One region of the Promicromonospora sp. NPDC059942 genome, then DNA from elsewhere that is predicted to be linked to it. Evidence: predicted binding sites of a transcription regulator. Region 1 holds the regulator's gene; the other holds the start of a gene.
What was found. The regulator LexA, encoded in region 1, represses DNA repair genes until DNA is damaged. The targets are predictions, from matches to a motif close to TCGAACANNTGTTCGA.
Positions count from the first base shown of each region.

Region 2: a site for LexA is predicted at 1,012-1,027, ahead of ruvA (Holliday junction branch migration protein RuvA). Genes of this name have one in related genera too.

Region 1 is NZ_JBHWLR010000009.1:61,837-72,246, reverse strand. Features, by position in the region: gene ACFV9Q_RS16040 (ABC transporter substrate-binding protein) at 1-144, shown strand, start outside; gene ACFV9Q_RS16035 (carbohydrate ABC transporter permease) at 152-1,120, shown strand; gene ACFV9Q_RS16030 (carbohydrate ABC transporter permease) at 1,122-2,036, shown strand; gene ACFV9Q_RS16025 (ATP-dependent DNA helicase) at 2,086-4,194, shown strand; gene ACFV9Q_RS16020 (L-lactate dehydrogenase) at 4,204-5,193, shown strand; gene lexA (transcriptional repressor LexA) at 5,290-6,105, opposite strand; gene ACFV9Q_RS16010 (LysM peptidoglycan-binding domain-containing protein) at 6,297-6,791, shown strand; gene nrdR (transcriptional regulator NrdR) at 6,954-7,436, shown strand; gene ACFV9Q_RS16000 (DUF5302 domain-containing protein) at 7,563-7,790, shown strand; gene ACFV9Q_RS15995 (MerR family transcriptional regulator) at 7,913-8,698, opposite strand; gene ACFV9Q_RS15990 (serine hydrolase domain-containing protein) at 8,703-9,812, opposite strand; gene ACFV9Q_RS15985 (ketopantoate reductase family protein) at 9,960-10,410, opposite strand, start outside.
Region 2 is NZ_JBHWLR010000001.1:454,732-465,141, reverse strand. Features, by position in the region: gene ruvB (Holliday junction branch migration DNA helicase RuvB) at 1-348, opposite strand, end outside; gene ruvA (Holliday junction branch migration protein RuvA) at 341-967, opposite strand; gene ruvC (crossover junction endodeoxyribonuclease RuvC) at 1,070-1,636, opposite strand; gene ACFV9Q_RS02000 (YebC/PmpR family DNA-binding transcriptional regulator) at 1,694-2,455, opposite strand; gene pdxT (pyridoxal 5'-phosphate synthase glutaminase subunit PdxT) at 2,525-3,160, opposite strand; gene ACFV9Q_RS01990 (Abi family protein) at 3,269-4,243, opposite strand; gene ACFV9Q_RS01985 (NUDIX hydrolase) at 4,495-5,067, opposite strand; gene ACFV9Q_RS01980 (GntR family transcriptional regulator) at 5,064-5,762, opposite strand; gene tcuA (FAD-dependent tricarballylate dehydrogenase TcuA) at 5,859-7,343, opposite strand; gene ACFV9Q_RS01970 (Bug family tripartite tricarboxylate transporter substrate binding protein) at 7,470-8,528, shown strand; gene ACFV9Q_RS01965 (tripartite tricarboxylate transporter TctB family protein) at 8,525-9,004, shown strand; gene ACFV9Q_RS01960 (tripartite tricarboxylate transporter permease) at 9,017-10,410, shown strand, end outside.

The DNA of each region.
Region 1 (10,410 bases):
CCCGAGCCCGCCGTCGCCACCCAGGACGTGTACGCGGCGCTCGACCCGGTGGTCCAGGCGGTGCTGACGGACGAGAACGCGGACATCGACGCGCTCCTCGCCGACGCCCAGACCCAGGTCCAGGGACTGCTCGACCGCAGCTGACCTGCCGATGACGACACTGTCCAGCCCGCTCCGGACGACGACGGCCTCGCGGCCGTCGTCGTCCGGACCCCGGCCGCGTGCCCGCCGCACGCCCCGGGACTGGCTGCGCGACGGCGGCCTGAGCACCCTGATCATCGCCCTGCCGATGATCCTGGTCTTCGGGGTGTTCTCCTGGTTCCCGATCGGCCGGGCGCTCGTCATGAGCGTCCAGCAGACGAACCTCATCTCGACCCCCGAGTTCGTGGGGCTCGACAACTTCGTGTTCGTGCTGCAGGACCCGCTGCTGGGCAAGGCCGTGGCCAACACCCTGTGGTTCGCGCTGCTCGCGCTGGTGTTCGGCTACCCGCTGCCGCTGGCAGCCGCCGTGCTGATGAGCGAGGTGCGGCGCATGCGCGGCCTGTTCTCGGCGCTCGCGTACCTGCCCGTCGTCGTGCCGCCCGTCGTGGCCGTGCTGCTGTGGAAGTTCTTCTACGACGCCTCGCCCTCCGGCGTGTTCAACACCATCGCCGGCTGGGTGGGCCTCGGGCCGTTCCCCTGGCTGCAGGACGCGTCCAGCGCCATGCCGTCCCTGGTGCTGGAAGCCACCTGGGCCGCGGCCGGCGGCACTGTCATCATCTACCTCGCCGCCCTCGTCGGGGTGCGCACCGAGCTCTACGAGGCGGCCGAGGTGGACGGCGCGGGCGTGTGGCGCAAGATCTGGCACGTGACCCTGCCGCAGCTGCGCGGCGTCCTGTTCATCACGCTGATCCTGCAGGTCATCGGCACGTCCCAGGTGTTCCTGGAGCCGTTCCTGTTCACCGGCGGCGGCCCCAACAACGCGACCCTCACCATCCTCATGCTGATCTACGACTACGCGTTCGGCAGCAGCCTCGGCGGCAACTACGGGGCCGCGACCGCCCTGAGCCTCATGCTCGCCGGCGTCCTGGCCGTCCTGTCCGCGATCTACTTCCGCGTGACCCGACCCTGGAGCAGCTGACATGGCAGGAAACAACCGGCCGGGTGCCGGACCCGCCGTCGCCGAGCGGGGCATCGTCTCGTCCCACGACCGGCGGCGGGCCAGCGTACGGGGCTCGCTCGGCGTGCTCCAGGGCGGCCTCCTGGTCACCCTGGTCCTCGCCGGGCTCGGGCCGATCCTCTGGCTCGCCAAGGCCGCCGTCACTCCGACGCAGGACACCCTGCGCCAACCGCTCGGCCTCTTCCCGAACGGGATCGACTGGGCCAACCTCTCCACCGCGTGGGGCCGCGCGGAGATCGACCACTACTTCGTCAACACGCTGATCCTCGCGGTCGGGGCCTGGTTCTTCCAGCTCCTGGTCGCGACCACGGGCGGCTACGTGCTGTCCGTGCTGCGACCGCGGTACGGCAACCTCGTCTTCGGCCTGGTGCTGGCGACGCTCTTCGTGCCGGCGGTCGTGCTGCTCGTCCCGCTGTACCTCACCATCCTCGACGTGCCGCTGCTGCACATCAGCCTGCTCAACACGTTCTGGGCGGTCTGGCTGCCGATGGGCGCCAGCGCGTTCAACGTGCTGCTCGTCAAGCGGTTCTTCGACGGCCTGCCCCGCGAGGTCTTCGAGGCCGCGCGGGTCGACGGCGCCGGACCCTTCCGGCTGCTGTGGTCCGTCGTGCTGCCGATGTCCAAGCCCATCCTCGGCGTCGTCTCGGTCTTCGCCGTGATCGCCGCCTGGAAGGACTACCTCTGGCCGCTGCTGGTGCTGCCCGACCCGGACAACCAGCCGCTGTCCGTCCGCCTGCCCGCGATCGCGCCCTACCTGGAGCTCGACGTGTTCCTCGCGGCGCTCGCGATCTCGACCGTGCTGCCCATCGCGCTGTTCCTCGCGTTCCAGCGCCTGTTCCTCAGCGGGGCGGGCCTGGGCGGGGCCGTGAAGGGGTAGCCGGCGGGCCTTCCGGCGCTCGGCCGGACCTGTGGACGAGGCAGGGTGGATGTCGGTGGTCCGGCCTAGGATCGAGCGTGTGACCAGCCTTCCCGACGCACCTGCCGCACGCACCGATTCCGCCGAGATTCCCGAGGTGGAGGAGCTGCTCGACCTCGCCGTCGGACAGCTCGGTGGCGGGCGCAGAGAGGGTCAGCACCGCATGGCCGTCGCGGTCGGCGAGGCGATCGACAAGGGTGAGCACCTGCTGGTGCAGGCGGGCACGGGTACGGGCAAGTCGCTCGGGTACCTGGTGCCCGCCGTCCGGCACGCCGTGGCCGCGCAGTCCAAGGTCATCGTCTCCACCGCGACGCTCGCCCTGCAGCGGCAGGTCATCACGCGCGACCTGCCGCTCGTGGCGAAGGCCGTCGCGCCGGCGCTGCCGCGTGAGCCACGCGTCGCGCTGCTCAAGGGCTGGCACAACTACCTGTGCGTGCACAAGGTGGGCGGCGGCTACCCGGAGGACGAGACCACCCTCTTCGACCTGCCCGGCGGCGAGGACCATCCCAAGACCGAGGAGGCGGCCGGCGGCGCCGCCCGCAGCCGCCGGCGGGACGACGGCGCGTCGCTCGCCGACCACGTCCGGCGCCTGCACGAGTGGGCGGGCGAGACCGAGACGGGCGACCGGGACGACCTCGTGCCCGGCGTGCCGGAGCGGGCCTGGCGCCAGGTGTCCGTCACGGCGATGGAGTGCCTGGGCGGCAAGTGCCCCATGCTCGCGGAGTGCTTCCCGGACAAGGCCCGGGCCGCCGCCCGCGAGGCGGACGTGGTGGTCACCAACCATGCCATGCTCGGCATCGCGGCCACGGGCAGCCCGGGCGTGCTCCCGGAGCACGACGTCGTGGTGGTCGACGAGGCGCACGAGCTCACCGACCGCGTGACGTCGTCGGCCACCGTGGACCTGTCCATGGCGTCGGTGGAGAGCGCGGCGCGGCTCGCCCGGCGGCACGCGGGCACCAACACCGACACCCTCGACGCGGCGGCGCAGAGCCTCGGCACCCTGCTGGTCACCGCGCCGGCCGAGCGGTTCCCGAGCGGGTTGCCGGACGAGCTGCGCATGGCGGTCGGCGCGGTGCGCGACGCCGCGCGCGAGGTGCTGAGCACGCTGAAGCCCGAGGCCGGTGGCAAGGGCGCCAAGGGCAAGGACGCGGGCCAGCCCGACCCGGGGCTCAAGATGGCGCAGGGCGCCATGCTCCAGCTCTTCGAGACGGCCGAGCGCATGGCGTCGCAGGACACGACCTCGGACGTGCTCTGGTGCTCGCGCCCGGACAACGGCTGGGGCGGGTTCGGCGACAACGTGACACGGCTGCACGCCGCTCCGCTGCACGTGGCCGGCCTGATCCGCACGCACCTGCTGGGCGAGTCGACGGGCGTGTTCACCTCGGCGACCTTGGCGCTGGGCGGAACGTTCGACGCCGTGGCCGGCACGCTCGGCCTCAACGGTGCGGACGCCCCGCCGTGGCACGGCTTCGATGCGGGCAGCCCGTTCGACTACCCCAAGCAGGGCATCCTCTACATCGCGCGCCACCTGCCCGCCCCGGGCCGCGAGCCGACCACGGAGGCGCAGCTCGACGAGATCGCGGAGCTCATCACGGCCGCCGGCGGCCGCACGCTCGGGCTGTTCTCGTCCCGGCGCGCTGCGAACGCCGCGGCGGAGGCGATGCGGGAGCGCCTGGACTTCCCGATCCTGGCGCAGGGCGACGACCAGCTCCCGACCCTCGTGCGCGAGTTCGCCGAGGACCCGGCCACGTGCCTGTTCGGCACGCTGTCCCTGTGGCAGGGCGTCGACGTGCCGGGGCCGTCCAACCAGCTCGTGCTCATCGACCGCATCCCGTTCCCGCGCCCGGACGACCCGGTCAAGGCGGCGCGCGCCCGCGCAGTCGAGCAGGCGGGCGGCAACGGGTTCATGGCGGTCTCGGCGCAGCACGCGGCGCTGCTGCTCGCGCAGGGCGCGGGGCGCCTGGTGCGCAGCATGGACGACCGGGGCGTCGTGGCGGTCCTCGACCCGCGGCTCGCGACGGCGCGGTACGCGTCGTTCCTGACCCGGTCGATGCCCGGGTTCTGGCCCACCACCGACCCGAAGCTGGTCCGCGCCGCGCTCGCCAGGCTCGACACATAGCCTGAGGGCATGGCAGCCCCCTCGGACGTCCCCGCGGCCCAGCCCGCCGGATCCCGCACCACCAAGATCGCCGTGGTGGGTGCGGGGGCGGTGGGATCGACGCTCGCCTTCGCGGCGCTGACCCGCGGCTCGGCCCGCACCATCGCCCTGCTCGACATCGACCGGCAGAAGGTCGACGCCGAGGTGCTGGACCTGCAGCACGGGCTGATGTTCACGTCCCAGGCGCACGTGATCGGTTCTGACGACCCGGCGGTGTGCGAGGGGGCCGACGTCGTGGTGGTCACGGCGGGCGCCAAGCAGAAGCCCGGCCAGAGCCGCGTCGACCTGGCGGAGGCGACGATCGGGCTGATGCGCACCATCCTGCCGGGCCTGGTCGAGGTAGCCCCCGACGCGACCTACCTGATGGTGACCAACCCCGTGGACGTGGTGACCTACGCGGCCCTGAAGATCTCGGGGCTGCCGCGCGAGCGGCTCTTCGGCAGCGGCACCGTGCTCGACTCGTCGCGGCTGCGCGTCGTGCTCGCCGAGCGGTGCGGGGTGGCCGTCGGGAACGTGCACGCCTACATCGCCGGGGAGCACGGCGACTCGGAGATCGCGCTGTGGAGCTCCGCCTCGATCGGCGGCGTGCCGCTGCTCGACTGGGTGCCGGTCGGCGGCGCCGCGCCCCTGGACGCCGCGGTGCGTGCGGAGGTGCACCACGAGGTGGTCGACTCGGCCTACCGGATCATCGCGGGCAAGGGCGCCACCAACTACGCCGTGGGCCTGGCCGCGACCCGCATCATCGAGGCGGTGCTGAAGGACGAGCGCCGGATCATGCCGGTGTCCTCGCTGCTGGACGACTACCACGGCATCAGCGACGTCTGCCTGTCGGTGCCGTCCCTGGTGGACCGGCGGGGCGTCACGAGCACGGTGGAGGTGCCGATGTCGGACGACGAGCTGGCCGGGCTGCGCGCGTCGGCCGACAGCGTGCGCGCGGTACAGCGGCGCTTCGGGTTCTAGGGCCGCCCCGGGATCGACGTCGACCTGGCTCGTCCGGGCACGAGAAAGGCCCGGCCACCGGAAACCGGCGGCCGGGCCTTGTCCGTTTCTCTGCGGTCAGAGGCTGCGCAGCACCGCGACGACGCGGCCCAGGATCTGCGCCTCGTCACCCGGGATGGGCTCGTAGGCCGGGTTCTGCGGCAGCAGCAGCACGTGCCCGTCGGTCTGCTTGAACGTCTTGACCGTGGCCTCGCCGTCGATCATGGCGGCGACGATCTCGCCCTGCTCGGCGACATTCTGGCGGCGCACCACGACCCAGTCCCCGTCGCAGATCGCGGCGTCGACCATCGAGTCGCCCGCGACCTTGAGGAGGAACAGCTCGCCGTCACCGACGAGCTGGCGGGGGAGCGGGAAGACGTCCTCGACGACCTGCTCGGCGAGGATCGGCCCACCGGCCGCGATGCGGCCGACCAGCGGCACGTACGACGGCGGCGGCGTGCTCGCGTCGTCCGGCACCGAACCGCCCCAGTGGACCTGGCCGCTACGCCGCGGCTCGGGCCAGTGGATCTCGCCGCGTGTCGGCTTCTCGACCTGCTCGGCCAGGGGCTCGACGAGCTCCATCGCGCGCGGCCGGTTGGGGTCGCGGCGCAGGAAGCCCTTCTTCTCCAGCATCTGGAGCTGGTGCTTGACGCTCGACGGGCTGGCCAGCCCGACGGCCTCGCCGATCTCGCGCATCGACGGCGGGTATCCGCGCGTCTCGAACGACTGCCGGATCGTGTCCAGCACAAGGCGCTGCCGCTCGGTGAGGCGGTCTGCCGGCGAGATCGCGTGCACGTCGGCGACCGCCCCGTCGCCCGGCGCGTCCAACGTGGCGACACCCGAGAGTGCCGTGTCGACGGCTCTCGTGTCGCTGGTCCCGTCCCGTCCCGTCATGCCCGTGCCCCTCCCGTTCCGACAAATGTTCTCCTGTGCGCTGCCCACTCTAGATCACAAATGTGCTCGGCTCAAACGAATGTTCGAGCGTGTCTCGACTTCTACGGTGTCCCGTGCTACACAATGGTACGAGCGTTCGACGAACGTGTGTATGACGGACAACCGTTCGAGTCATCTTTCGAGGAGGGGCCATGGGGGACGTGATCCCGCTGCGGCAGTACACCCCGGCGTACGGGCAGGCGTATGCGACGGTGCCCGGATCGAGCGCGGTCCGGGCGTACCGGCCGGACCCGGGATACACGCAGAGCCGGGCGTCCGCGCCGCCCCGGCCCCGCCCGGCTGCCCCCTCGTACGCGCCGCGCGGGCGGCGCACCTTCGCCGACCGGCTCGGGCTCGCCGGGCTGCGGCTCACGCGGCGCGGCCGGGTCGTGCTGGTGCTGCTGGCGATGCTCGTGGTCGCGCCGATGGCGACGTGGGGCGCGACCGCGGTCGCCAGCTCGCCGGGCGAGCCCACGGAGGTCCGGGTGCACGCGGTGCAGCCGGGGGAGACGCTCTGGGGCTTCGCCGAGCAGGTCGCGAAGCCCGGGGAGGACGTGCGGCAGGCGGTCGCGCGGCTGCAGGACCTCAACAAGATGACGTCGGGCACCGTGCGGGTCGGCGAGCTCCTCCTGCTCCCGAAGGAGTGACGGGAAGGCCCCCGAAAAGTGGCCGGACACCCCGACGAAGTGGACGGAGGCCACGATTCGCCGTCAAATGTTGCGGCGATGTTGCATGGGGGTGGTTTGCCCGCTTACGGTCGGGGCGCGACCGGATCTCTCCGGTCCGTGGCCGACCACGCAGGAGTCAGCATGCACTGCCCGTTCTGTCGCCACGCCGACTCGCGCGTGGTGGACTCGCGGACCGCCGACGACGGCCTGTCGATCCGGCGCAGGCGGCAGTGCCCGAACTGCAACCGGCGGTTCACCACCGTCGAGACCGCGAGCCTGTCGATCGTCAAGCGCTCCGGCGCCACCGAGCCGTTCAGCCGCGACAAGGTCGCCGCGGGCGTGCGCAAGGCGTGCCAGGGCCGCCCTGTGAGCGACGACGACCTGGCGATCCTGGCCCAGAGGGTCGAGGAGACCCTGCGGAGCAACGGCAGCGCCGAGATCGACGCGTACGAGGTGGGCCTCGCCATCCTGGGCCCCCTCCGTGAGCTCGACGAAGTGGCCTACCTCCGGTTCGCGAGCGTCTACCAGTCGTTCGACTCGCTCGAGGACTTCGAGAGCGCCATCACGTCGCTGCGCGCCGAGCGCGCCGAGCGTGATGCGGAGCGTGCCGCCGCGCAGGCGTAGCGGTCGGAAGGGCCCGCGCGCCGGCGACGGACGAAAAGCGATTGGCACCCTGGCGTGCGGTGGGGCAGGCTGGGGCCGACGACGGACCCGATCGAGGGACCCCCGAAACAGGAGGAGGTGATCGGTGTGACGGACGAGAAGCCTGGTGCCGAGGAGGCAGTGGCTCAGGACGCTGAGGCGCCCAAGGCCGCGACCGCGCCGAGCGTTGACGCGAAGGCGCGGTTCAAGGAAGCGCTGGACCGGAAGAACGCCGCACGCGGCCGTACCGCCGCAGGCGACGTGAACACGGGCTCTGTGCACGGTTCGGAGACGACCGGCCCCGTGCAGAAGATGTTCCGCCGCAAGTCCGGCTGAGCCTGCTCGACCGAGGCCGCCGACCGGGTATCTGACCTGGTCGGCGGCCTTCGTCGTTTCGCGGGGCGCCCCGACCTTGCCGGCGCTGCCGGCGACGTGGAAGGGGCCGGTTCGCTTCGCGGTCAACGCGGGTCGGACCTCGGGATGCGGACGCCGGCGGCGCGGAGTCTGGACTCGAAGAGCGCGGACAGTCGTGCCATGGCCGGTGTCGGCTTGTCACCGTGGCGGGCGATCATCGCGTACCGGGGCGCGGTGTCGGTCCGTGCCTGCATGCTGGTGACGGTCCTGAGCAGTGCGGGGTCGGCCAGGTAGTGGTCGGCCGCTTCGGCGGCGAGGCGGTCGATGCGGGGGTCGTCCGCCTCCCAGGTCGCGGCTTCGGCGACGCGCCTGGTCAGGGCGATGAGCCTGGTGTCTTGCAGGGCGTGCTCGAACTGGGCGAGGTAGTCGTCGAAGCCTTCGGGGACCAGGGCTCGCGCGAGCACCCAGCCCTCCCTGGTGGCCGCGACCTCGTCCTCGGAGTATCCGAGGGCGAGCATCCGCTCCAGCAGGGCCACGGCGCGGTCGGGCAGCAGCGCCCGGTCGCCGTCGGCGAGGCGGTGCAGCATGGCGCGCCGCGCGGTCAGCTCCGCGAGGTGTTCGTCGAGCTGTCGTTCGACCTGGACGAGCGCGGAGGCGAACAGCGCGGCGTCGGCGTCGAGCAGGGGTCCGATCTCTGCCAGCGGTACCCCGGCGGCGGCCAGGGTCCGGACCTGCACCAGCCTGAGCAGGTCGTCCGATCCGTACCGCCGGTATCCGGAGCCGTCGCGCCGGGGTTCGGTGACCAGGCCGAGCTTGTGGTAGTGCCGCACCGTCTTGATCGTGATGCCGACGAACGCGGCCGCCTGGCCGATACTGACTCCGTTGTGCATCTGCTCATCCTGCCAAGCCGAATACCTCGTCGAGGAGGCGCTGCTGGGCGCCCTGGAACGCCGCGGCGACGGTGAGGTTCGCGTCGTCCACGCAGTTCAGCGCGGCGGTCAGCGTCTTCGCCCCGTCGGGGGTGGCGTACATGAGCGCCGCATGGCCCACCGCGGCGCCGTTGTGGGAGATCACGGTGGCACCGTCGTCCGTGGTCAGCACGAACACCCCCAGCCCGTAGCCCATGTTCGGGATGCCCGTCGCACGCGGGGTGAACATCTCCTCGCGCAGCTCGTCCGGGAGGAGCTTGCCGCCGGTGAGCGCGGCGATGAAGGTGTGCAGGTCCTCGGTGGTCGAGATCATGTCACCGCCGGCGGAGACCCAGGAGGGGTTCTGGCGGGTGATGTCGACCGTGCGCGGCCCGCCGTCCTCGTCGTACCGGTAGTAGGCGTGGGCGTGCGGCTCGGCGATCTCCGCGTCATCCGGGACCACGGTGTGCGACATGCCGAGCGGGGTCAGGATCAGCCGCTGCATCTCCTCGGTGACGGTACGGCCGGTGACCTTCTCGATGAGCAGGCGAGCCAGGACGTAGTTGGTGTTGGAATAGCTCCAGCCCGCTCCGGGCTCGAACCGCGCAGGCTTGGACAACGCGAGCTCGACCAGCTCCTGGGGCCGGTAGGTCTTGAACCGGTTGTTCAGCCACTCCTTGCCGTCGGGGCCGTAAGGGATGGGGATGCCGAACACCATCGAGCCGTCCTCGTAGACCTCGCCGGTGAAGTTGAACAGGCCGCTGGTCTGCTGGAGCAGCATCCGGACCGTGATCCGCTGGTCGATCCCGAACTCAGGCAGGTGGTCCGCGACCGCGTCGTCCAGGCCGAGCCTGTCCTCGGCCACGAGCTGAAGCACCAGGGTCGCGGTGAAGGTCTTGGTGTTGCTGCCGATCCGGATGTGACCGCCGGCAGGCGGTTTCACGTCCCCGCCGACCTCTGCCGCCCCGGCGGCGCCGACCCACTCGCCCTGCTCGTCGTTGACGCGGACCGACAGCCCGATGATGCCGGGGTCGACGATCGCCTCGATCGCCCGCTGGAGACGGTCGGCGGTCTGGTTGGAAACGGTGGTGGTCATGGTGGTTCGCTCCTTCGAAGCGCTCGGTTCTCTTCGGCGTCCTGCCGATGCGAGAACCGTCCACCTTGACCTCAGGTCAGGATCAACCGTGACGTGCGTCACTCGATGTTCGGAGCCGCGGGTCTCGACCGGGCGCCGCCGTGGACGCTACGAGGTCGGTGCCCGGGACGGGCCCTGGCGGGCGAAGCTCGGTTCCGCCGCCTCCAGTCGCGGCACCGCGATGCCCAGCCGCCGCGCCTCGGCCAGGGTGTCCCGGCAGACTGCTCGCGGCTCCTCGGCCCCGGGGTCGGAATGTGTCTCGAGGCTCAACCGGGCCGGCGCGACATGAGCGGTCAGCCAGGCGAGCACCGAGGCCGTCAGCCAGGTCGGTGCGCGCATGGGCAGCACGCTGCCTCGATGACGCCGCAGGTCGACACCGCGCGCCTCGAGGAGCGGCAGCAGCTCACGGCCGGCCAGCAGTGCCTCGCGCAGCTCGCGCCGTGCTCCGGCCAGGTCGGCCAGCGAGCCCAGCCTCAGGCCCTGCGAGTGCAGGCCGGCGTCCGCCGCGAAATGGATCCACAACCAGCCGCGGAGGTCGGGTTGCTCCAGGATCCGGAAC
Region 2 (10,410 bases), on a different contig from region 1:
CACGTCGCCCTCCTCCAGGGAGGACAGGACGGCGGCGAGGTCGCCCGCGTGCTGGATGGCGGGGCCGCTGGTGAGCCGCATGTGCGACTCGAGTTCGCCCGCGATAATCATGGCCAGCGTGGTCTTGCCGAGCCCGGGCGGGCCGGACAGGAGCACGTGGTCGGGCGGGTTGCCGCGCGCCATCGCGGCCTGCAGCACCAGGGAGAGCTGGTCGCGCACGATGCGCTGGCCCACGAAGTCGTCGAGCCGCTTGGGGCGCAGCGCGGCCTCGGCGGCCCGCTCGATCTCGTCGGCGCTCGGGGCGACGATTCGGCCGCCACCGTCCGTCTCGGTCGAGACCTCAGCCACGGTGGCCTCCCAGCACGCGCAGGGCCGCGCGCAGCGTCGAGGCGACCTCGTCGGCCGCGACGGAGTCGGCACCCGCCTCGGCGAGCACCTTCGCGACGGCGTCGTCGGCCTGCTTGGCCGGCCAGCCGAGGCCCGCGAGGGCCTCCACGACGCGCTCGGAGTGGTCGGCGGAGGCCGCGGCGGCGCTCGGCGCTGCCTCGGCCGGCGCGAGGCCCGACGGCGGCCCCAGCCGGTCGCCCAGCTCCAGCACGATGCGCTGGGCGCCCTTGCGGCCGATGCCGGGCACGCGGGTCAGCGCGGCGAGGTCCTCGCCGGCGACCGCGCGGCGCAGGGCGTCCGGGGTGTGCACCGCGAGCATCGCGAGCGCCAGGCGCGGCCCGACGCCGGAGACGGTCTGCACCACCTCGAACACGTCCCGCTCGTCGGGGTCGCCGAACCCGTACAGCGTCATCGAGTCCTCGCGGACCACCATGCTCGTGGCGACGCCGGCGGTCTCGCCGACGCGCAGCGTGGCCAGGGTGGTGGGCGTGGCGTGCACCAGGTAGCCGACGCCGCCGACGTCGACCACCGCGCGGTCCAGACCCACGTGGGCCACGGTCCCCGTCAGCGAGGCGATCACGGGCTCCCCCTCCTTGCCTGCCGGCCCGGCTCGTCGAGCCGGTATCGAACGTCAGTGCGAGGAGCCTAACAAGCGGCGGGAGGTGTCCGGGGAGGCACGCCGTCAGCGGCGGGGACGCTGCTTGGCGACCTGCTCGGCCGCGGCCCAGGCGCGCTGCGCGGGCGTGAGCTCGTGCCGGTCGCCGCCCTGCAGGGCCCCGGCGGGGCGCCACAGGTGGCAGACGGCGAGGGCGAGCGCGTCGGCGGCGTCGGCGGGCCGCGGAGGCTCGTCGAGGTCGAGGATGCGGGTGATCATCGTCGTCACCTGCGCCTTGTCGGCGCGTCCCGACCCGGTCACGGCTGCCTTGACCTCCGACGGCGTGTGCAGCGCGACGGGCACGCCGCGGCGGGCCGCACCCAGCATGGCCAGGCCGGCCGCCTGGGCGGTCCCCATCACCGTGCCGACGTTGTGCTGGGCGAAGACCCGCTCGACGGCGACGACGTCGGGCACGTGCTCGTCCAGCCACGCGTCGAGGCCCTCGGCGATCTTGAGCAGCCGCAGGTCGGTGGACAGGTCCGCGTCCGAGCGGATCACCCCGACCGCGACCATCCGGGCCCGTCGCCCGGGCAGCGAGTCGACGACGCCCACGCCGCACCTGGTCAGACCTGGATCAACACCGAGAACGCGCACGAAGAAACCCTCTCACGTGCGGTTCCGCTGCCCGCGCGGACGCGGCCGGGGACCTGCTTACTCCTCCTCGTCGAGCGCGGCCATGACCTCGTCGCTCGCGTCGAAGTTGGCGTAGACGTTCTGCACGTCGTCGCTGTCCTCGAGCGCGTCGATGAGGCGCATGATCTTGCGGGCGCCCTCGACGTCCACCTCGACCTGCATGGAGGGGTGGAAGATCACGTCGGCCGAGTCGTACTCGATGCCGGCCTCCTGGATGGCCGTACGCACGGACACCAGGTCGGTCGCCTCGGTGAGGACCTCGATGACCTCGCCCTGGTCGGTGACGTCCTCGGCGCCGGCGTCGAGCGCGGCGAGCATGACCTCGTCCTCGCCCACGCCGTCGGCCTTCGGCACCACGATCAGGCCCTTGCGGGAGAACAGGTACGACACCGAGCCCGGGTCGGCGAGGTTGCCGCCGTTGCGGGAGAACGCGAGGCGCACCTCGGAGGCGGCCCGGTTCTTGTTGTCGGTGAGGCACTCGACCAGGACGGCGATGCCGTTGGTGCCGTAGCCCTCGTACATGATCGTCTGGTAGTCGACGGCGTCGGCGCCCTCGCCCGAACCGCGCTTCAGCGCGCGGTCGATGTTGTCGTTCGGGACCGACGACTTCTTCGCCTTCTGGACCGCGTCGAACAGCGTCGGGTTACCGGCGAGGTCGCCGCCGCCCGTCCGCGCCGCGACCTCGATGTTCTTGATCAGCTTCGCGAAGAGCTTGCCGCGCTTGGCGTCGATCGCGGCCTTCTTGTGCTTGGTCGTGGCCCACTTGGAGTGACCTGACATGCCTCTACCTGACTCCTTGCTTTTTGACGGCTCTTATCAATTGCTGTGGAACGGCGGCGAGGGTACCGCTCAGCCGCCCGCGACCATGCTGACGAACAGCCCGTGCACGCGCGCGTCCCCCGTGATCTCAGGGTGGAAGGCGGTGGCGAGCAGCGACCCCTGCCGTGCTGCAACAATCCTACCGGCGGCCGCCACAGGACGGCCTTGTGTATCCACAGCCGGGATGCGGGACAGCACCTCGACCTCGGGCCCGGCCTCCTCGATCCAGGGGGCGCGGATGAACGCGGTACGCACCGGCCCGCCGTCGTCGACGTCGGAGATCCCCGCGAAGTCGAGGTCGGTCTCGAACGAGTCGACCTGCCGCCCGAACGCGTTGCGCCGCACGACCACGTCCATGCCGCCGACGGTCTGCTGGTCGGCGGTCCCGTCCAGGATCCGGTCGGCGAGCAGGATCATCCCCGCGCACGAGCCGTACACCGGCAGCCCCTCCTTGATGCGGGCCTGCAGCAGGTCGCGGAGCTCGAAGATGCGCAGCAGCTTGTCGATCGTCGTCGACTCCCCGCCGGGCAGCACGAGCCCGTCGACCGCGGCCAGCTCCCCCGGACGGCGCACGGTCACGCCGTGCGCCCCGACGGACTCGAGGGCGGCCAGGTGCTCGCGGACGTCACCCTGCAGGGCCAGGACACCGATGGTCGGGTTGCTCACAACCGTCCATCTTACGGCGGCAGCCGACCGACCTGGGACGTCACGGGTTGTGCCCCAGCAGGAAAAACGGCGACAGACGAGCCGCCCGCGTCCTGTTGGTCCGCTCCGCTACGGCATCAGGTCAGCCCAGTCGGCCGGGAATCCCATGTCGGCCAGCGAGACCACCCCGTCCGCAGGGAAGGCGGAGAGCAGGCTCATCAGATCCGCCTTCCAGGCGCCGTCCGCCGAGACCTTGTCCATCAGGAAGCACAGCACCATCAGCGCTGGATAGAGCCGAGCGCGATCACGGTGCTCCAGCCCGGCGAGGTGCTTGAGCCCCTTGATCCCCTGGAGCGCCGACACACGCACCGTGTCCGTGAAGTGCCGGTTCCAGAGCCGCGCATGGTGGGCACACGTGTTCCGGGCGATGTTCAAGGTCCTCAGCCAGTTGGCGAGGACCGCCCCGTCGCCGGCACCGGTCCGGTCGACGACGTCGAGCTGGCGGGCGATCTCGTCACGGTCACGCCGCTTGAGTCCCTGGAAGAGCACCGAGAGGGCGCCGAAGTCCACGACTTCCAGAGCCGCCCAGATCGGCAGGTCGCCTCCGTACTTCCGGCCGTAGTGCGCCACGTATTCCTCGCTCGAACGAGCCTGGTGTGCTCGAAGCTTCGCCACCCAGCTCGCGTGCCGCGACGGCCTGCCCTGACCGGACGCGGAGAAACGCGCCTCGAGATGCCGGGGATCGAGGTGCGCGAACGGCCCGCGACGGCCCAGAGCATCGGTCACCCTCACCCGGATCGCCACCTCGACCCGCTCGACGGCGTCCATAGTCAGAAGCTTGAGCCGACGATCGAACTCGTACACCCGAAGCACCTGGTCCAGGTCCGTGGCCGCGACGACGTCCGCGGTGCGCACGGGGCGGCCGTGGAGCGACGAAGCCGCCTGGTCGATGGCGCGGTAGGGATACCAGTAGCCGCTGAGGCGGTGATAGCCGATCTGGCTCAGCGCGAACACGCACGACGTGCCGTCGAGCCGCATGCCGCGTCGTCTCAGCAAGGCTTCCTGCTGGGGGATCGACAGGTGTGGCTTCAGATACTGGGCCATGGCGCTTCCTCGAGATGTGCGGCCGGTTGCGGCCTTAAGCAGTCGCAGGGACCTGGAAGTTCCCGCTCACCGGCTCCCGAGGATAGGAGCGCCTTCGCAAATCCTCTAGGCGAAAGCGTGATAGCCGAGCACGAAGACAAATGAAGACCGGCCCGTGATCGCTGGGCGATCAGAGGGACCGGTCGTGTTGCCTGGATTCTACGGGGGGCTCGGGCGCGACGCAACGCACGCGTCCATGGCCCGGGCAGGCCTCAGTCGTCGAACTGCTCGCCCAGGTGGCGGACCTCGCCGTTCCAGCCGGCCACCAGGTGGTCGACGACGTCGGGCAGCTCAGGCGGGAAGACCTCCAGCGGCTGCGCGCGCAGCTCCGCCGCCGTCAGCCAGGCCATCTCGTCCAGCAGCTCGCGCTCCGCGTCGGTCCAGCCGTCGGCCGTGACCTCCACGGCGTCCGGGATCCGCACGAGGTAGAACACCTCGTACTGCCGGCACGTCTCGGCGAAGAAGTCGAAGATGCCCGTCCGCGTGAGCACCGGTCCCACAAGGTCGCCCGCGGCGAGCTCGAGGCCCACCTCCTCGCGCGTCTCGCGCAGCGCGGCCTGCTCCGGCGTCTCCCCCGCGTCGATCCCGCCGCCCACCGTGAACCACCAGGACCGTTCCGGCTGGTTCACGTCGTGCCCGCGCATCACGAGCACCCGGCCGGCGTCGTCCAGCACGATGACGCGCGCCGCCGAGCGCTCGCGGACGCCGTCGGGCCCCGGCACCCAGTCGTCCCCGAGGGAGGTCGTGCCGGGCCCGCCGGCGGTCTCGGGCAGGTGACCCGTCATGCGGTGTGCTCCTCGTGCTGGGTTCCGGTGTGCAGCGCCGTCACGACGTGGCGCCGCAGCAGGTCGAGGCGGATCTCCCGCGCCCTGGTCATGTGCGCGGACGCGAGCGCACGGGCGGCGCCCGCGTCCCGCCGTCGGACGGCGTCGATGAGGGCCGCGTGCTCGTCGAGCGCCTCCGCCCAACGTCCCGGGACCGACAGCGTCGAGTGCGGGGTGCGGACCAGGTGCACGGTGAGCCGGCGCAGGATGTCCTGGAGCACGGGGTTGTGCGTCGCCGTCCAGATCGCCTCGTGGAACTCGATGTTGGTCAGGGCGCGGGCGGCGTCGTCCGGGTCCTGGAGCGAGCGGTCCCGCTCCAGGAGGGACTCGAGGCGCAGCAGGTCGGCCTCCGTGCGGCTCTGCGCCGCCTCGGCGGCCGTCTCGCCCTCCAGCAGGATGCGGACGTTGTAGATCTGGATCACCTCGTCCGCCTCGACGGCGCGCACCACCAGCCCACGCGACGACGACGTCAGCAGCCGGTCGTGCTCCAGCCGGCTCAGCGCCTCCCGCACGGGCGTGCGCGAGACGCCGAACCGCTCGGCGACCGCCACCTCGCGCACGGGGTCGCCGGGCCGGAGGGTCCCGTCCTGGATGTCGGCGCGCAGGCCGTCGTAGATCGCCGAGGCGTCCACCTTGCCGCGCTGCTCCTTCGTCACCGACGCTCCTCCCACTCTGCTGGACCGACCTGCCCGACCTGCCCCACCCGCGCGGCCGGACGCCGGCCGGGCCACCCGGCCGGCGACCGGCCGCCCTCAGGCGAGCCGGCCCGCCCGCCGGCCGAACACGGCGCCCGACACGAGGCCGGTGCCCCCGGGATAGTTCCCGCTGAACAGGCCGCCGAGCATCTCGCCGCAGACGAACAGCCCGTCGATCGGCGCACCCGATTCTCTCAGGACGCGCCCGTCGGTGTCCGCCCGGAGGCCGCCGAACGTGAACGTGATCCCGCAGGTCACAGGGAATGCATAGTACGGCGCGGTCTCCACGGGGACCGCCCAGTTGCTCTTCGGCGGCTCGACGTCCGCGCGCCGCCCGTCCTTGACCGCGGCGTCGAACGGCACCGACCGGTCGATCGCGGCGTTGAACTCGCCCACGGTGGTGGCCAGCGCGGTCTCGTCGATGCCGAGGGCGGCCGCGAGCTTCTCGACGCTGTCAGCCGTCACCACGGAGGTTCCCGCGGCGTCGTACTCCTCCGCGCGGAGCATCGGCCGCGTGGTGGCGTCGAAGATCTGGTAGGCGACGCCCCCGGGCTGAGCCAGGATCCGCGCCCCGTACTTCGCGTACGTGTAGTTCCGGTAGTCGGCCCCCTCGTCGAGGAACCGCGCGCCGTCCCGGTTGACGACGACGCCGAGCGGGTAGCCGCCGCGGGTGAGCTGGTTGGTCACCATGCGGTCGCCGACGTCGTCCGCGCCCGCGTCCCACGCGACGGAGTGGCACGTCGACCAGTCGCCGTAGGCCTGGGCGCCGATCGCGAGCGCCGCCCGCAGCATGTCGCCGGTGTTCAGCGGGGTGCCCCGGACCTTGGCCCGCTGCCAGCCCTCACCGAGGTGCTCGCGCCGCATGTCGGCGTCGGCCTCGAAGCCGCCGGCGGCGAGGACCACGGACTCGGCGCGCAGCTCCGCCTCGGTGCCGTCGGCGTCCACGTACCGCAGGCCGACGACGCGGTCGCCCTCGGTCACCAGGGCGGTGGCGGCGCAACCGTAGCGAACCACGACGCCGGCCGCGGCGGCCGCCGCCTCGTGCTGCTCCACGAGGCCCTTGCCGCCGCCGGTGCTGCCGATCGCGAGCCCGCCCCAGAAGACGTACCGGCCCGCGTCGGCCCCGCGCTCGCTGAGGTAGGCCTGGCGCTCGTACATCAGCCGGAACCGCAGCCCGTGGCCCTTGAGCCAGCGCATCGTGTCCTCGCTGTCGTCGACGAGCCGTTCGGTGAGGTCCGGGTCGTTGGCGCCGCCGGTCACGCGGGCCATGTCGGACAGGTAGTCCTCGCGCGTGTAGGACGGCAGGGTCGAGGTGTCGAGGCGGTCGTCGTCGTCCACCAGGTCGCGGACGGAGGCGACGTCGCCGTGCGTCACCCGCATGGCGCCCGCGGTGTAGAAGGAGTTGCCGCCGTGCTCGCCGCGGACCCCCTTCTCCAGCAGCAGCACCCGTCGTCCGCGTTCGGCCGCGGACAGCGCGGCGCTGTGCCCCGCGTTGCCCCCGCCGACCACGACGACGTCGTACGAATCCAGCTGTTCCGGCATGCGCGCTCCTCGCGTCTCAGGGCGTTCCGACGCCCACCCACGGTTGTGCTCGGCAGAATACGTCTGTATACAAAGGCATGCAAGGTTGTGATCACCGTCGTTCCCGACCATGGAGAAGGGTCAGTCATGCCCCCACCACCCGCACCGGACGAAGAGCGCGCCGCGCCGTCCGGCGAGCGAACCCGCCGCGCCCGCGGCCCCCTGCCGTACGCCGTCGCCGCGGTGCTCGCCGTGGCGCTCGTGACCGTGACGGTCACGCGCGGTGGCACCTCGGACGCCGCCGACCAGGCGCTGGGCGACCAGCAGCTCAAGATCATGGCGCCCGCCGATCCCGGCGGCGGCTGGGACCAGACCTCCCGCGCGATGCAGGCGTCGCTGCAGGAGCTCGCCGGCCGCACCGAGGTCTACAACGTGGGCGGCGCGGGCGGCACGATCGGGCTCAGCCAGTTCGCCCAGCTCGACGGCCAGAGCCACCATCTCATGACCACCGGGCTGATCATGGTCGGCGCGATCGCCGCCAACGGCTCGGCCAATACGCTCGCCGACGTCACTCCCCTGGCCCGGCTCACCACCGACAGCCAGGTGATCGTGGTCCCGGCCGCGTCGGACATCGAGACCATGGACGACCTCGCCGACCGGATGCGCGAGCGGCTGCCGTCCGTCTCGTTCGCGGGCGGCTCCGCCGGCGGGACCGAGCAGATCCTCGCAGGGCTCGTCGCCAAGGACCTCGGACTGGACCCTGGCGACGTCAACTACATCGCCCACTCGGGCGGCGGCGAGGCCGTCGCGACGCTGCTGTCGGCCAGCGCCGTCGCCGGCATCTCGGGGATCTCCGAGATCAAGGCGCAGATCGACGCCGGGCAGATGCGGCCGCTGGCGGTCTCCAGCGCGGAGCGCGTGGACCTGCTGCCCGACGTGCCGACGCTGCGCGAGTCCGGCATCGACGTGGAGCTCACCAACTGGCGGGGCGTCGTCGCCCCGGCCGGCATCACCACCGAGCAGGAACAGGCCCTGGAGGACCTCGTGATGGCCATGACCGAGACCGACGAGTGGCAGGCCACCGTCCGGCGCGAGGGCTGGGGCGACGTCGCCCTGGCCGGACCCGAGTTCGAGGAGTTCCTCGACGACGAGATCGTGCGCACCACGCAGATCATCGACGAGCTCGGCCTGAGCGGTGCCCGATGACGGGCGGGACGGACCGGCGGCGTACCGCCCTGGCGAGCGTCATCCTCGGCGCGCTCATGGTCGTGCTCGGCCTCGTCGTCCTCGTGCAGGCCGTACGGCTCGACAACGGCGACCACGCGATCGGGCCGGCGACGATGCCGTGGGTGATCAGCGCGCTGCTCGTCGTCGTCGGCGCGCTCGTGGCCCTGAGGTCGGCGCGAGACCTCGGCGCCTGGCGCGACGACCCCCAGACCTCGCCGCAGGACTGGAAGCGCGCCGCCGTCCTGCTCGCCGTGCTGGTCGCGTTCGCGGTCGTCGCCCCGTACCTGGGGTACGTGGTCTCGGCCACCCTGCTCTTCGGCACCGTCGCCGTCGTCCTCGGGGCGCCGGCCCGGCTGCGCTCGTACGCCTACGGCTGGTGCGTGGCGGTGGTCGTCTTCCTCGTCTTCGACGTGGTCATCGGCATCTCCCTGCCCGCGGGCCCGTGGGGCTTCTAGGAAAGGCCTGACATGGAATCCTTCAACCTCCTGCTGGACGGCTTCGCCGACGCCGCAACCCCGGCGAACCTGCTCTGGGCCCTTCTCGGCGTCACCATCGGCACCGCCGTCGGCGTGCTGCCCGGGATCGGGCCCGCCCTCACGGTGGCGCTGCTGCTGCCGCTGACGTTCCGGCTCGAACCCACCGGCGCGCTGATCCTCTTCGCCGGCGTCTACTACGGCGGGATGTACGGCGGCTCGACGTCGGCCATCCTGCTGAACACGCCCGGCGAGTCCGCCTCGATGGTCGCGGCCATGGAGGGCAACAAGATGGCCAAGGCCGGGCGGGCGGCATCGGCCCTCGCGACGGCGGCCATCGGGTCCTTCGTGGCCGGGACCATCGCGACGGTCCTGCTGACGTTCGTGGCGCAGCCCTTCGCGGACCTCGCGGTGAGCTTCACGCCCGCCGACTACGTGGCGATGATGGCCATCGCCTTCGTGACCGTCGCGAGCCTCCTGGGCTCCTCGCCGCTCAAGGGCTTCGCCTCGCTGGTCATCGGCCTGACGATCGGTCTGGTCGGGATCGAGTCGCAGAGCGGGCAGGCCCGCCTGACGTTCGGGCTGCCGAGCCTGCTGGACGGCATCGACGTCGTCGTGGTCGTGATCGCGCTCTTCGCCATCGGCGAGGTCTTCGCGCACGCCCTGCGGGGCGGTGGCGGCGGCACGGTGACGCCGCTCAAGGGCCGCGCGGTGATGACCCGCGAGGACTGGCGGCGGTCATGGCCGGCCTGGCTGCGCGGCACCGCCTTCGGCTTCCCGATCGGCGCACTGCCCGCGGGCGGCGCCGAGATCCCCACGTTCCTGTCGTACGCCACGGAGAAGAACCTCTCCAAGCACAAGGACGAGTTCGGGCACGGCGCCATCGAGGGCGTCGCGGGACCGGAGGCGGCCAACAACGCCGCCGCGGCCGGCGTGCTGGTGCCGCTGCTCACCATCGGGCTGCCCACGTCCGCCACGGCGGCCGTGATCCTGACGGCGTTCCAGGCCTACGGGCTCCAGCCCGGCCCGCAGCTCTTCAGCGAGTCCGGACCGCTGGTCTACGCGCTGCTGGCGTCGCTGTTCATCGGCAACCTGATGCTGCTCGTGCTGAACCTGCCGCTCGCCCGGGTCTGGGCCAAGATGCTGCAGATCCCGGCGTACGGCATCTACGCGGGCATCCTGGTCTTCGCCACGCTCGGCGCGCTCGCCTCCGGCGGCGGCCTAGCGGACCTGATGGTGCTCTACGTGATCGGCGCGCTGGGCGTGCTGATGGCGATGGCCGACGTGCCCGTCGCGCCGGCGATCGTCGGGCTGATCCTGGGGCCGCTGTTCGAGAAGCAGCTCCAGCGCGCGCTGCTCATCTCCGAGGGCGACCCGGCGGTGCTGTT